2 regions of the Myroides sp. LJL116 genome follow, and region 1 is predicted to be linked to the other one. Evidence: riboswitches for the same ligand, from Rfam matches in the RefSeq annotation. Region 1 holds a riboswitch; the other holds the start of a gene.
The links. Region 1 has a riboswitch for cobalamin ahead of ACYSNM_RS05670 (acyl-CoA thioesterase). Riboswitches for the same ligand answer to the same signal wherever they lie in the genome.
Positions count from the first base shown of each region.

Region 2: linked by a shared signal. The riboswitch ahead of ACYSNM_RS00795 (TonB-dependent receptor) and the one ahead of ACYSNM_RS05670 (acyl-CoA thioesterase) in region 1 are both predicted to bind cobalamin.

Region 1 covers NZ_JBTXLR010000005.1:16,059-23,835, forward strand. The annotation lists gene ACYSNM_RS05655 (alpha-ketoacid dehydrogenase subunit alpha/beta) at 1-1,442, opposite strand, end outside; gene ACYSNM_RS05660 (nitroreductase family protein) at 1,709-2,344, opposite strand; gene ACYSNM_RS05665 (phosphoribosylaminoimidazolesuccinocarboxamide synthase) at 2,364-3,329, opposite strand; adenosylcobalamin-variant (AdoCbl-variant) riboswitch at 3,806-3,901, shown strand; gene ACYSNM_RS05670 (acyl-CoA thioesterase) at 4,049-4,471, shown strand; gene ACYSNM_RS05675 (siderophore ABC transporter substrate-binding protein) at 4,544-5,476, opposite strand; gene ACYSNM_RS05680 (iron ABC transporter ATP-binding protein) at 5,497-6,255, opposite strand; gene ACYSNM_RS05685 (iron chelate uptake ABC transporter family permease subunit) at 6,252-7,199, opposite strand; gene ACYSNM_RS05690 (ABC transporter permease) at 7,192-7,777, opposite strand, start outside.
Region 2 covers NZ_JBTXLR010000001.1:162,129-169,905, reverse strand. The annotation lists gene ACYSNM_RS00810 (DUF456 domain-containing protein) at 1-319, shown strand, start outside; gene ACYSNM_RS00805 (DMT family transporter) at 316-1,188, opposite strand; gene ACYSNM_RS00800 (MepB family protein) at 1,253-1,711, shown strand; cobalamin riboswitch at 1,790-1,969, shown strand; gene ACYSNM_RS00795 (TonB-dependent receptor) at 2,065-4,137, shown strand; gene ACYSNM_RS00790 (YncE family protein) at 4,134-5,273, shown strand; gene ACYSNM_RS00785 (cell surface protein) at 5,283-6,530, shown strand; gene ACYSNM_RS00780 (cell surface protein) at 6,530-7,777, shown strand, end outside; gene ACYSNM_RS00775 (DUF4465 domain-containing protein) at 7,776-7,777, shown strand, end outside.

The sequences.
Region 1 (7,777 bases):
AAGATATGATCGAAGTTATCTTTTAAAATAACTCTTGCATCTACCTCAGGTGCATCTTGATCATATTGTGGCTTAACCTCCTCAATAGTAAGAGCACTTAAATCGGATTCACTCATTAAGTTCGAGCTGAATCTAGGTTGATTTGTTAAGAAATAATCTTTAATAAAATCTACTAAAGGCGCTTTATTACCTTGTTTTATAACCATGCGAAGAACCTTTCTTGCAACTGATAAAACATCTTTGCGAATTGGCTCTTTAATTTGACTTAGATCTTGAGCTATCTTTTCAATTGCTTGTTGTTGCTCACTAGAAGCTGCAACTTGCTTTAATACCTCTACCAAGGTATTTCTCTCTGCAATAATTGGATTGATATAAGCTTGCCAAGCAGCTTTTTTACCATCTAAAACTTCTTTTTTAAGCTGTTTATCCAACTCATCTAATTCTTGCTCTGTAGAAAAACCTTGTTCGATAATCCACTTTCTCATCTGAAGTAAACAATCCATCTCTCTTTCCCATTCTAAGCGCTCTTTGCTCTTATATCTTTCATGAGATCCAGAAGTGGAATGTCCTTGTGGTTGGGTTAACTCATCCACGTGAATTAAAACAGGAACGTGCTCATCTCTTGCGATTTTAGATGCTTTTTCATAGGTTTTAATTAACTCTACATAATCCCATCCTTTAACGCGAAGAATTTCGTATCCTTTGCCATTTTTATCTCTTTGAAATCCTTTTAAGATTTCCGATATATTTTCTTTGGTTGTTTGGTATCTAGCATGTACAGATATTCCATATTGGTCATCCCATACACTCATTACCATAGGAACTTGTAATACACCTGCTGCGTTGATTGTTTCAAAAAACAATCCTTCCGAAGTGGAAGCGTTTCCAATTGTACCCCAAGCAATTTCGTTTCCGTTTACAGAAAAATTATTAGCTTTATCAGCCTCTGGAAATTCTCTATAATATTTAGAAGCTTGTGCTAATCCTAATAATCGAGGCATTTGTCCTGCTGTAGGAGAAATATCTGCACTCGAATTCTTTTGCTGTGTTAGATTTTTCCAATTCCCGTCTTTATCCAAACTGTGTGTAGCAAAATGCCCACCCATTTGTCTACCACCACTCATTGGATCATGCTCAATATTTGCATCTCCAAATAATCCAGCAAAAAACTGTTGAATTGACAATTGGCCAATAGCCATCATAAAAGTTTGATCACGGTAGTATCCTGAACGAAAATCACCATTTTGAAATGCTTTAGCTAAAGCTAATTGTGGCACTTCTTTTCCATCACCAAAAATACCGAATTTAGCTTTCCCAGTAAGTACTTCTCGCCTACCAAGTAAACTACATTCTCTACTGATTCTTGCTATTTTATAATCTTCTAATGCCTGCTCTTTAGTTACTACTAAAGGAAGGGTTTTGTTTTTTTGCTTTTGACTCATCGTAAAATTATCTTATTTACCGGTTACGAATATAGAATATTAAAGATAAAAAAGCTAACATTTAACACACCATTATTTAGAATAAAAAGAAAGGAGATTTACACATTAGATAATTTTACAAATAAAAAATTACACTTTTGATAATTTATGCCAATTTTTTAACTACCCAATAGGAATCTATCAATGTGGTTTTTTAAAAACTCCTTATATACTCTATAGGTAAACATAAAAAAAGCCCTTCTTGAAAGGAGGGCTTTTCATTGTTATTATCGAATAATAGTTAAGAAGTTTTCCATAGATTTTCTAACCTTTTTTAAAGGTAAAAGCCAATCATTTGCAGTATCTCGTTTACCTAAAGCTAGCACACTAACACTTTTCAAGCCTTTACTCTGTAAATTTAAATAAGCATCTAATTGATCATTGTGAAACCCTTCCATAGGAGAAGCATCTATTTTCAATTCAGCCGCTGCTGCAACAGCCATCCCTAATCCAATATAAGATTGACGTGCTGCATGATCAAATTGCTGGTCTGCATTTAGGGAAGAAAAATGAGCTTTTAAACTATTCTTATAGTCTAACATACTGTCTTTTTCCAATTCACGAGTCTTTTCCATATGATCAAAAACTTGATCTATACGTTCAGAACTATAGGTATCCCAAGCAACAAACACTAGTAAATCAGAACATTCCACTACTTGAGCTTGATTCATTATAATAGGAGACAACTCTTGTTTTACTTGTTGACTCTCGATCCAAATAACTTCAAAGGGTTGAAGTCCAGAAGAAGTCGGCGCTAAACGAGCTGCTTCGATGATATCCATTACCTGAGCCTTATCTAATTTCACATTAGCATCGTATCTCTTAGTTGCATATCGCCATTTTAAGGCTTGTAATAATTCCATATAAAAATATTTTTAGGGATTACTCCTCCCTATGTTCTTTAAAAAAGGTTTCAACATTATGTTGTATTCTAGCTAATGGGTCGCTATCGTCTGTTTTAACAAACTCACTGCCCATAATATGTTTGTATAACTCCATATACCTATGGGAAACAGATTCCACATATTCCTGACTCATAAAAGGCACCTTTTGACCAGGTTTACCACTAAATCCCTGCTCTAAAAGCCACTCGCGAACAAATTCTTTGGATAATTGTTTTTGAGGTAGATTATTTTCCTGACACTCTGTATAAGTATCTGCATAAAAATATCTGGAAGAGTCCGGAGTGTGAATTTCATCTATTAAAACAATTTCTCCATCGATTGTCTTACCAAATTCATACTTAGTATCTACTAAAAGCAATCCTTGTTTTAAAGCAATTTCTGAACCTCTCTCAAATAAAGCTCTAGTGTACTTTTCTAGTATAGCATAATCACTTTGACTTACAATCCCTTTTTGAATAATCTGCTCTGCAGAAATATCCATATCATGTAGTCCTAGGTCTTCTTTAGTAGAAGGAGTGATAATGGGAAATGGAAGTTTGTCATTTGGCTTTAAACCATTTGGCAACTCTACCCCACAAATAACTCTGTTACCACTTTGATATTCCCTAGCGGCATGACCTGCTAAATAACCTCGAATAACCATTTCTACTTTAAAAGGAGTACAAGCCTTTCCTACGATCACATTTGGATCTGGACACCCAATAAGCCAATTAGGAACTATATCCTTGGTTAACTCCATAAATCGAGTGGCAATTTGATTTAAAATCTGCCCTTTATAAGGAATTCCTTTAGGTAAAACCACATCAAAAGCAGAAAGTCTATCGGTTGCAACCATCACCAAATACTTATGGTCAATAGTGTAAACATCTCTTACTTTACCTTTGTAAACCGAAGTTTGATTTTCAAAAGAAAAATCAGTCTGTGTTATTGTGTTTTGTGTCATATGTAAAAATTGTGTAGTTCTTTTATTATTCCCTGTCTTTACAAGAATACTGCCTAAAAAAAGCCAGCAAAGCAAAGCTTTCACAAATCGAGTTGTACTAAGATAAGAAGTATTCCATAAAATACTACTATAAATAGAGAATACCCCCTACTTCTACCAAGCACCTTTGTAATTCAATACTACAAATTTAATAATTAAACTCTTTTATAGCTTTAGTAATTTATCTTTTTTTCACTACTTATATTAAAAAAATAAATTTTATATACTTTCCCTTACCTAAAACAAAATCAACAATCCTCCCCTTGTAGGGTAATTATCCAATTAACAGTACATAGAAACTTGATACAACAGCAGTAAAACCAATGAAAAAGAATGCTGATAAATAAAAATCAGCGATTTTATGATAAATAAAACATAAAAAACATTTTTTTTGCCTTTAGTTACTATCTTTGCACCAATAAAGTGACAAAACAACATTACTTTATTAGTTTGGGGAATCGTGTGAAACTCACGAACTGTCGCGCAACTGTGAATTAGAATTATATTTTAATAGTCAGACCACCAAAAAATCAAATACAAACCACCTGACTTTCGCGAATCAAAGTAACAGGATAGCTTCAACCTACACCATAGGTGGAAATTTGTTATCTATTGTTAGAATCTTTGACTAGCCTATTAAGACAGTGGGGTAAAAACTCAAAAAAAAACATTTAATTACTATGGAAAGTCAATTAACAAATAGAGAACAAAGAATCGCAAAAAAAATCAAAGATTCTCAAACCCATGTTTTCCGTGCAGTTTTCCCAGGACAAACTAATCACCACAATACTATGTTCGGTGGAGCGGTACTTTACATCATGGATGAAATTGCCTTTATGACAGCAACTCGCTTTTGTCGCAAGCCAATTGTAACAGTATCTAGTGATAAGGTAGATTTCAACCACCCTATTCCTGCAGGTACTCTAGTGGAGCTAATCGGAACAGTTACCAGAGTAGGAAGAACTAGTTTAGATGTTCGCGTGGATGTCTTTGTAGAAAGCATGTATAGAGAAGGACGTGAAAAAGCGATCACAGGAAACTTTACTCTAGTTGCTATTAACGAAAGTAAACGTCCAGTTCCTGTTATAGACGAAATAGATTAATTCTACCCAAAATATAGCACAAAAAAAAGCTTGTCTTTATAAGACAAGCTTTTTTTTATACTTAAGCTATAATTAGTTTACAGCATCTTCTATTTCTTCTACCATCATTTTAATAGACTTAAGTCCACCACCTGATAAGTACCAAACTTCTGCGTCTAAGAAAATAATTTTATCATTTTTATAAGCATTAGTTTGTTTAATAAGTTCGTTTGCAAATTCCTCTTTTGTCATTTTAGCACGCTTAACTGCAGCTCCTCTATCAATTACAAATAAGTAATCTGGGTTTACTTCTTTAATAAATTCATTAGAGATTGCTTGTCCATGGCTAGCAGCTTGAATATTAGTATCTGCAGGTTTTAAACCAAACACATCGTGAATAATTCCAAAACGAGACCCTTGTCCATAAACACTAAAACGACCTTCGTTTACTAGCACCATTAAAGCAGTTTTATCAGAGTCTTTAGTCAATTCATTAATATGAGCAATTCTTTTGTCAATATCCTCTAGTTCTTTCTCAACTTGGTCTTGTTTACCATAAAGCTCACCAATAATACGTTGATTGGCTTTAAAGGATTCCATATAATTCGCTGGATCAATCTCAAGATTGATAGTTGGAGCAATTTGGCTTAATTCATCATATAATGGAGCTTGTCTACCAGAAATAATAATAATCTCTGGATCCAATTCATTTACTTTCTCCAGGTTTGGATCTTTAATCCCACCAACATCTACAATAGAAGCATCTTTGCTATACTCTTGTAAATAAGAAGGTAAATTAGTTTTTGGAAGTCCTTTAACAGGAATATCTAATTCATCAAATGTATCTAAAGCACCATAGTTTAAAACTACTGCATTTTTAGGATCTTCTTTTACTTTAGTTTCTCCTGATAAGTGAGATACCGTAATTTGTTTTACATTAGGATCCTCTTGTTGGGTTTTAGTGTCTTTACAAGAAACCATAAGCCCTATTGATGCTGCTAAACAGCTTATTAAAAATTTATTCATGTTTGTATAGTATTGATAGTTTACTTAAAGTATATACATATTTTATTATCACAATTATCCACAATAGTCATATCGATATCGAAAACTTCTTTCATAATGTCTTCCGTAATTATATCTTGAGTAGGTCCAAAATGAATGATCTTATGGTCTTTTACAGCCGCAATATAATCCGCATAAGACGAAGCATAGTTAATATCGTGTACCACAATAATAATGGTCTTTCCATATTGATCAGCTAAAACACGTAAAATCTTCATGATCTCCACTGAATGCTTCATATCTAAGTTATTCAAAGGCTCATCTAATAGAATATACTCCGTATCTTGAGCTAGTACCATGGCTAAGAAAGTACGCTGTTTTTGCCCACCACTTAACTCATCAATATACTGGTCCTTCATTGAGGTAAGTCCCATAAAGTCCAAACTCTCATCGATTTTCTCCATATCATAGCCCGTTAACCTACCTTGACTGTGAGGAAAACGACCAAAGGATACTAATTCTTTTACTGTTAATCGAACATTAGGGTTATTGGCTTGCTTTAAAATAGATAAACGCTTTGCAAAATCTCTACTTGTAAAACCAGTAACGTCTTGATCTAATAAATTAATCTCTCCAGAATCTCTAGCTACCAATCTACTTATTATAGATAGAAGTGTACTCTTACCAGTTCCATTACCTCCAACCAAGCAGGTAATTTTTCCCTTTGGGAAGTTAACCGACACATCATCCAATATCATCTTCTCTCCGTAAGCCTTACGAATATTCTTAACTTCTATCATGATCTATTGCTCTTTAATAATAAATAAATAAAATAAATACCTCCCACAAAGTTAATAATAATACTAATTGTGGTAGACATATTAAATAAATGTTCTACTAAGTACTGCCCTCCAATTACGGTAACCGAAGTTAAAAGACAACATGTACTTACCATGTATATATGTTTACTACTCTTACAAATCTCATAAGTTAAATTTGCTACCAAGACACCTAAGAAAGTAATAGGTCCTACCAAGGCAGTAGAAATGGCAACCATTACTGAAATAAGCATTAAATTGGCGCGAATAACCCCATGGTAATCTACTCCCAAAGAAATAGCGTTCTCTCTACCTAGACTCATTACATCTAAAGATCTAAAATAGCGTACCCCCCATAGCATAACAGCCACAAGAATTACAGCAGAGACACCTAATAAATGAAGATTAATTTTATCAAAAGAAGCGAACATCGCATTTTGAATAATCAAAAACTCATTGGGATCAATTAACATTACTATAAAGGAGGAGAAGCTTCTAAAAAGCGTTCCCATTAAAAGTCCTACTAATAACAAGAGATACATACTCTTACTTTGCCTGCGAAATATGGCATAATACATTGCCAGGGCGAAAAGCAACATTAAAGCTACTGAAACAAAGAAGTTAGCCTGGGTATTAAGCACTTGAAAGGTTCTGTCCCCATAAGCAAAAACAAGTAAGCTCTGTAAAAGCAAATAAAAAGAATCAAACCCCATAATGGAAGGTGTTAAGATTCTATTGGCTGCAATGGTTTGAAAAACAATACTAGAGTACCCAATAGCAAAAGAAATAAGTAGCATAGCCAATACCTTATACCCTCTTCTTGGTAAAACGTAATCTAATTTAGTCCCCGTAAAGGTGAACATATAAATAGCGATACAAAACAGTAGAGCTACAAATAAAATGGTGATAACCTTATTCTTAAACATTTTTAGTCTTTTTAAAGATTAATACCAAGAAAATAACCCCTCCAATAATACTTACTGTAAGACCGATAGGAATTTCATATGGAGCAATAATTAAACGGCTAATCATATCACAAATCAATAAGAAAATCGCTCCAATTAAAGCAGTATAGCTAATGGTTTTCTTAAGATTATCCCCAAACATTAAGCTTACGATATTGGGTATAATAAGCCCAAGAAAAGGTATAACACCAGCGGTTAAAACAACTACTGTAGAGGTGATAGCTACAAAAAACAATCCTAAATAGGTGATTTTTTTATAATCCAACCCCAAAGAACTAGCTGTATCTTCTCCTAGACCTATAATGGTAAACTTATTGGCGTATAAATAGCTTAAAAAGACAATTGGCACACCAAGGTATAATATCTCGTAATTTCCTTTTAAAATAGCTGAAAAGTCTCCAATTAGCCACCCTTCCATATTTTGCACCAAATTGTATTTATAGGCAAAGAAAGTCGAAATAGCACTTAGGATATTACCAAAAACAATACCTACTAATGGTACAAAAATAATATTCCTCATTTTTATTTTTGAGGATATT
Region 2 (7,777 bases), on a different contig from region 1:
TATAACTGTCTTAGATTATGTCATTCCCGCCCAGGGCACTAAAAGATTTGGAGGTAGTAAATATGGTGTTTGGGGTACTAATATAGGCCTTGTGGTAGGATTATTTATCCCTCCAATAGGTTTTATACTAGGACCTTTTATAGGGGCCTTTATAGGGGAAATAATCTATGAGCCAACTAAAGTTGATCGAGCCTTTAAAGCGGCTATTGGATCCTTTTTAGGCTTTCTCGCCTCTACTTTTATAAAGATTGTTACTTCTCTTTTCTTTTTGGGAATTGGTATTTATGTAATTATTAAAAACAGCGGGATTTGGTTTTAAGATTTTTTGCCAATTAGTGGTTTGTTATAAAAAGTAATAGCAATACCAAAAAGTAAAATCACTCCTCCAATTAACATATTGTAGGTAATGGTCTCGTCTATAAAAAACCAAGCCAATAATCCTGAGAAAAGTACTTGACTTAAAAGACTAAGGGATACCCTAGTTGCTCTCATGCTTTTAGTGGCGTAGCTAATACAAAACCAAGCTAATAATTGACAAACAAGTCCTTGAATAATTAAAGTCAACCAACCCATAGAGGAAAAACCAGTAAACTCAGACCCCATAAAAAGATTAATTAAGGCCAAGAAAATGGAAGAAAAGGTTAAGCTATAACTCATAAATGGGATAACATCTACTTTATCTAAAACCAGTTTACTAACTAAAATATAACAAGCGTATAGAATACCAGAGAGTATTCCCATTAAAAAAGGCAGGTTGAATGAAAGATCAATAAACACATCTACACCCACTAAAACAACCATACCAACTAAAGCAAATACAGTTCCAATCCAAAAGTTGGCAGAGGGTTTATTACTCATAAAAAAGTAACTCCCAACCCCAACCCATACAGGGGCTAAATTGGTAAGTAAAGTGGCTTGAGTAGCAGTTGAACCTACTATAGCATAATTCCAAACGGCTATATCCGAACCAAAGAAAACTCCCCCCAAAGCAATAAGGGCCATTGTCTTAAAGTCATATAATTCTAAACGCTTAGTTATTATGGCGAAAGGTAAAATTACAATAGCAGCAATAAACATGCGATAAAACGCGCTAATCAGACTTGGAGTTAGGTTTAACTTTATTAAAACAGGAAAAATCGAAATACAAAGTATTCCAATTAATAAAGAAACTCTAGGATTCTTAAACATATTGATATATTTTGGACTATCGCACAAAGTAACAACTCCTTTTTGAAAATTAACACAAAACCCTATGATAAATTATGCTATTAATACCTTTAAATCCGTTTTAAATATTCCTAGTGAGTGTCTAATCGAAAACCGAATAGATAGCCCCTATAAAAATGAGTATGATAGCTGTGAACTAGAAATTAATAATCATAGAATAATCTATCGTACAGCTAAAATAACACCGAAAAAAACAGGAGCTTTTGTTGCTATATGGAAGAAAGACCCTTCGAACCAAAACACTCCTTTCTCTATAGAGGATGATTTTACTCATATGGTAATCTATGTGGAAGAAGATCATAACAAAGGCGTGTTTATCTTCACAAAACAAGACCTAGCTACTTTACAAATAATATCCCATCCTACTTCTAAAGGCAAAATGGGTGTTCGTTTATATCCAAGTTGGAGTGAGAATTTAAACCCACAAGCCTGTAAAAGTAAAGATAAGCAAAGTCCTTTCTTTTATATTATTCGAAATTTATAGCATAATAAAACTAACGTTCTTAATATTTCAACAGACAATCGATATAATATATTTTTTTATCAAAATTTTTGCACATATATTTGCCAATATTAAAATGGTTTACAATTTGTAATTAAACGGGAATTAGGTGAAAATCCTAGACAGACCCGCTGCTGTAAGCTTCATAATTAAAAGAACCTTGATTATCCACTGTGTTAAATGGGAAGGATGTTCTTTTGAGAAGCAAGTCAGAATACCGGCCAATAAAATCGTTCCATGTTTTCGGGTATAAAACAAAACGCTACTTGGCCTTATTGTAATTAGGTTAAATTGTTGCGTAGTATTCCAAAATAGGTACAGCCAAAAAACGCACAATGAAATACAATTATTTAACCTTAATACTTACCCTTTGTTTACTATTTCTAAGTAACAAATTCCATGGGCAAAACTCCTTAGATTCTATTACAACTTTAAAAGAGATTGTAATTTCTAAAGACCCTTTCAAAGAAATTATTCCAGTACAAACTTTAACAGGAGAAAACTTACAAAAACTAAACACACTTAATGTAGCAGATGCTCTGCGTTATTTCTCAGGAGCCACTATTAAGGATTATGGGGGAATGGGAGGCCTTAAGACCATAGACGTGCGAAATATGGGAACTCATCATGTAGGTGTTTTCTATAATGGTGCAGCTATTGAAAATGCACAAAATGGCATTGTAGACCTTGGTAAGTTCTCCTTGGAAAATGTAGAGAAAATACAATTATACAATGGTCAAAGAAGTGCTATTTTTCAATCTGCAAGAGAATTTGCCTCTGCCTCTGTGGTATATATAGAATCCAAAAAGCCTACTTTTAAACAAAATAAAAAAATAAATATAAACGCGGGCTATAAAACCGGGACAATTCAACTTAACAATCCTTCCTTGGTGGTGGATTACAAAGTGAGTGATAAGGTTTCCACAAGCATATCTACAGAATACATTCATTCCAATGGAAGATACAAATTCAGACAAAAAAGACTAAATATTGATGGTAGCGTAGCCTATGATACTACAGGAACTAGGTTAAATAGCGCTATTAGTGCTTATAGAATTGAAAACAATTGGTTTGGGAAGGATCAAAATAATCAATGGAGCGCGAATTTATATTATTACCAATCTAGTAGAGGACTACCTGGAGCTATCATTAAAAAAAGTGACCACACTATAGCTACCGAGAATATAAACGAGAACCAAAAAGATAAGAACATAATGGTTCAAGGACACTGGACAAGGTTTATTAGTGATTTTTATTCCTTTAAACTAAAAGCCAAATATGCCTATGATTTCACTAATTACCTATCAAGAAAAACGGTAGACTTTGAAGGAGATGAAGTGACCTATAATCCGCAGTTTGACAATACCTTTTATCAGCAAAACTATTATGTATCTGGGGCACATCTTTTTAAAATAACCCCGATTTGGGAAGTTGCAGTGTCAACAGACTTTCAATATGATAAATTAAATGCTACTAGAAAAGGCCAAGGTACATTATTCACTTACCCAGAGCGCTTTACTTTTTTAAGCTCTGTTGCTACTTCTTTAGATTTAGGAAAAGTAAAAGCCCAGGCTAATGTACTAGGGACTTTCACCCATGAAAAAGTAAGGCATAATTACAGAGCCCCAGATAGAAATATGTGGGCACCTTCTTTGTTTTTAAACTATAAACCTTTTGAACATAAAGCCTTAGACATACATTTATTTTATAAATATATCTATCGTCTTCCCACCTTTAATGATTTATACTACACCCAAATCGGAACAGCTAGTTTAAAACCGGAATTATCTAGACAAATCAATCTAGGAGCAACCTATAGCCAGGATTTTAATTCTCCTATTTTTAAAAACATACATTTTTCTTTACAAGGATATTATGCGGATATAACAGATAAAATCATTGCTACTCCAACTTCTAGTATGATGAGATGGATGATGACTAATTTAGGTAAAGTGGAGTCTTATGGTCTAGAATCTTTCGTTCAAGCAGATCTTGCCCTAACTAAAGAGCTAAACCTAAATGTACATCTAACCTACGCTTATACCATTGCTAAAGACAAGAGCTTAACTCCAGGAGGAAAGGCTTCCTACTATGGAGATCAAATTCCTTATGCTCCTTGGAACTCAGGTTCAGCAGTTCTTAGCTTATCTTATAAAGAATACCTATTAAATTATAGCTTTATTTATGTAGGAAAGCGCTACAATGCCAATAAAAACAATATTAAACGAAATGAAGTACAGCCATGGTATACCCATGATATGTCTTTACAAAAATCCTTTACCTACAAAGAGTACAACTTTAGAGTTACCCTTATGGCAAATAACATAGCCAATCAATATTACGAGGTGGTCACTAACTTTCCAATGCCAGGTAGAAACTTTCGTTTAGCAGTAAACTTTAACCTATGAGACATTTAAAAACAATCCTTTTTATAGTTTTACTAACCTGTGTAATCTCGTGTAGAGAAGAGCAAATGATTTTCCTTTCGGATGATTCTGCAGTTGCTCCTCCTCAAAACACTACACAATTTAGTGGATTTTATCTTCTAAATGAAGGTAATATGGGAATGAATAGAGCCTCGATTGATCAGTTTGATTATCTATCTGGGAGTTATATAAGAGATATCTTCTCTGAAAAGAATCCAGAAATAACAAAAGAACTAGGCGATGTAGGAAATGATATTAAAATTTACGGAAGCAAGGCTTATGCTACCATAAATGTATCTAACTTCATAGAGGTATTTGACGTACCTACCGGTAAGCATATTGCTCAAATTCACGTACCTAACTGTCGTTATTTAAATTACCACAATGGAAAGGTTTATGTGAGCTCTTATGCTGGTAAAGTAGAAATTAATCCTAATGCAGAACTTGGCTTTGTAGCAGAAATAGATACCATTAGTTTATCTATTACTAGAAGAGTAACTGTGGGGTACCAACCCGAAGAAATGGTTATCACAAATAATAAATTATACGTGGCTAATTCCGGAGGATATAGGGTGCCTAATTATGATACAACCATCTCAGTGATTGATCTTACCTCTTTTAAAGAGATAAAGAAAATAGAAGTAGCTCCAAACTTACATCGCATGCAAATAGATGATAATAAAGATATTTATGTGAGCTCTAGGGGAGATTACTATGGAACCGAGCCCAATTTATATGTCATAGATTCGACAAAGGATATACTGAAACAAACTTTAAATATCCCCGTTACCAATATGACCTACCTGGATAATAAATTATACTTTTTATCTACGCCTTTTAGGTATGCTACAGGTAATCAAACCCCTTCTTATGGTATTTTAGATACCAATACCAAAGAACTTCTTACTAGTCAAATTATTAAGGATGGAACACAGAAAAATATACTTATTCCCTATGGAATCGCAGTAAATCCAGAGACTAAAGAAATCTTTATCACAGATGCCCAAGATTACGTTGGTACGGGATATATCTATTGTTATTCCCCTCAAGGATTTTTACAATGGAGAACAACCGCGGGTAATATTCCAGCACATATTGCATTTATAAAAACACTATAACCTACAAAAATGAAAAAAAATTATTCCACTTTTATAATGTCCTTTTTGGCATTAGCTATAGCTAGTTGCTCTAGTGATAATTCGACGCCTGACTTAAGTGCAGCCGAGTATTTCGAACAACTACAAAATACAAATAATCCTTTTAGATTAGATAACAATTACAAGACTACAACTAATAAAAGTATTGTCTTATCTGCAGAGATCCAAGATTATAAAGAATATACTTACCAATGGAAAGTTGTAGAGAAGGATGATATAGTAAAGGATTCTATTATAGCTACTACTAAAGAAGTTAATATTGTTAGCTTCACCCCTGTTGTTTATAAAATAGAAGGGATAGTAAAATTCCAAAACCACATTGTGTCCCAAGAACTAACTTTAGAGGTTAGTCAAGACAATACAAAATTAAAAAGGCATATTACTAAAGTATTTGACTTTATGCCCTCTTATGGACAGTTTGTAAATGAGATGCCTAAATATGAGCCAGGTGATACCAAACAAACCATGATTAAGAAAGTAGAAATGGCTATTGCTAAGGAAAATGGTTCTATGATTTCTTTAGGAGGATTTGGTGGATACGTAGAGTTTGGGTTTGATCATACAATTGAAAATGTTGCAGGCGAAAGAGACTTCCAAATTTTAGGTAATGCTTTTATTACAGGTAAGAATCCTCAAGGAGAATATGTAGGAAGTGCAGAACCAGGGATCATCCTAGTAGGAGTGGACAAAAATGGCAATGGAGTACCTGACCCAGATGAATGGTATGAAATAGCAGGTAGTCAGTATAATAAAAGCTCCACTATTCACAATTATGAAATAACCATCCATAAACCTTCCAAAGAATTAGACCAAGCTACAGGAAATATCCAAGAGTACATTAAATGGGAAGATAACCAAGGGAATCAAGGATTTAAACCTAAAAACTCTTTTCACACACAAAGCTACTATCCACTTTGGGTAGATCAACAATCTATTACATTCACAGGAACCCGTTTAGCAGACAATGCTAAAAGCGTAGGAACTGAGACTGAATTTTGGGAACAAATCTCCTATGAATATGGCTATGCAGATAACGCACCAAATACTGATCAAAGAAGTCATATTGATATTGACTGGGCAGTGGATAAAGAAGGAAAACCTGCCAACTTAAGAGGTATAGACTTCATCCGAGTATACACAGGAATAAACCAAGAAGCAGGATGGTTAGGAGAAATATCAACGGAGGTTGCAGGAGCAATCGATTTACATATTAAATAATGATGAAATTTAAAACACATTTAATTTTACTGATTACAGTATTTTCATTGGGAATTTGGTCTTGTAGTAATGATGATCAATTAATTGCTGATGAGGATGAAACTATAGTTACTGGTCCATTACAACTTGCAGAGTCTTATAAAGTAGATAGAAGTACATGGCTAGGTGTATACCCAAAATTAGATAGATTTTCCAATCCTACTGTAGTTTGGACACAAACAAAATATAACTCTCTTGACAAGGAAATCTTTCTTGGAGACGATCCTTTTTTAGAATTTATCTCTCTAGAACTAGGTACTTACACTATAAGAGTTACCGTGAGTGACTCCCAACAAGAAGTAGAGCAAGAATTTGAAGTAGAGGTAATACAAGAGAAAAAAAGATTTGCTTCTCATATTACCAGAGTTTTTGACTTTCAACCAGCTTATGGACAATTTGTCAATAAATACCCAGCCTATACACAAGGCGATACTAAAGTAGAGATGATACACAAAGCCCAAGAGCTATTAAGCAAACCTAAAGCAGATTTAGTATCCTTAGGTGGATTTGGTGGATTTATAGAGTTTGGTTTTGACCACAGTATTGTCAATGTCCCAGGACAAGCAGATTTTAGAGTTTTAGGTAATGCTTTTATTGCCCAAGAAAACCAAATCCTAACTACAGGAGCCTCTGAACCAGGAATTATTTTAGTGGCACAGGATAAAAACAAAAATGGTAAACCAGACCCAGAGGAGTGGTATGAGATTGCAGGTAGTGAGTACCACAATGCTAAAACTATTAAAAACTATCAAATTACCTATTACAAACCAACAGCGGACTTAGATGCTGCAAAAGGTCAAGTTTTAGAGTATGTAAAATGGTCAGATAACCAAGGAAATCAGGGTTATAAACCTAAAAATGCTTCCCATCAACAGAGTTATTATCCCTTATGGATAGAACACAGCAGTATTACTTTTGAAGGAACCTTACTTCCAGATAATGCCAATAAAACTCAAAACTCTTGGAGTTATACTATGTACGATTATGGATATGCAGATAATTACCCAAATACACATGATAAATCTGCCATTGACATTTCATGGGCTGTTGACAAAGATGGTAATAAAGTACACTTAAAAGCAATTGATTTTATACGTGTATATAGTGGAGTAAATCAACAAGTAGGTATTCTTGGAGAATCCTCAACAGAAATTACTGGAGCAGTAGACTTACATTTAGAACAAATAAACATTTCAACTATAAAATAT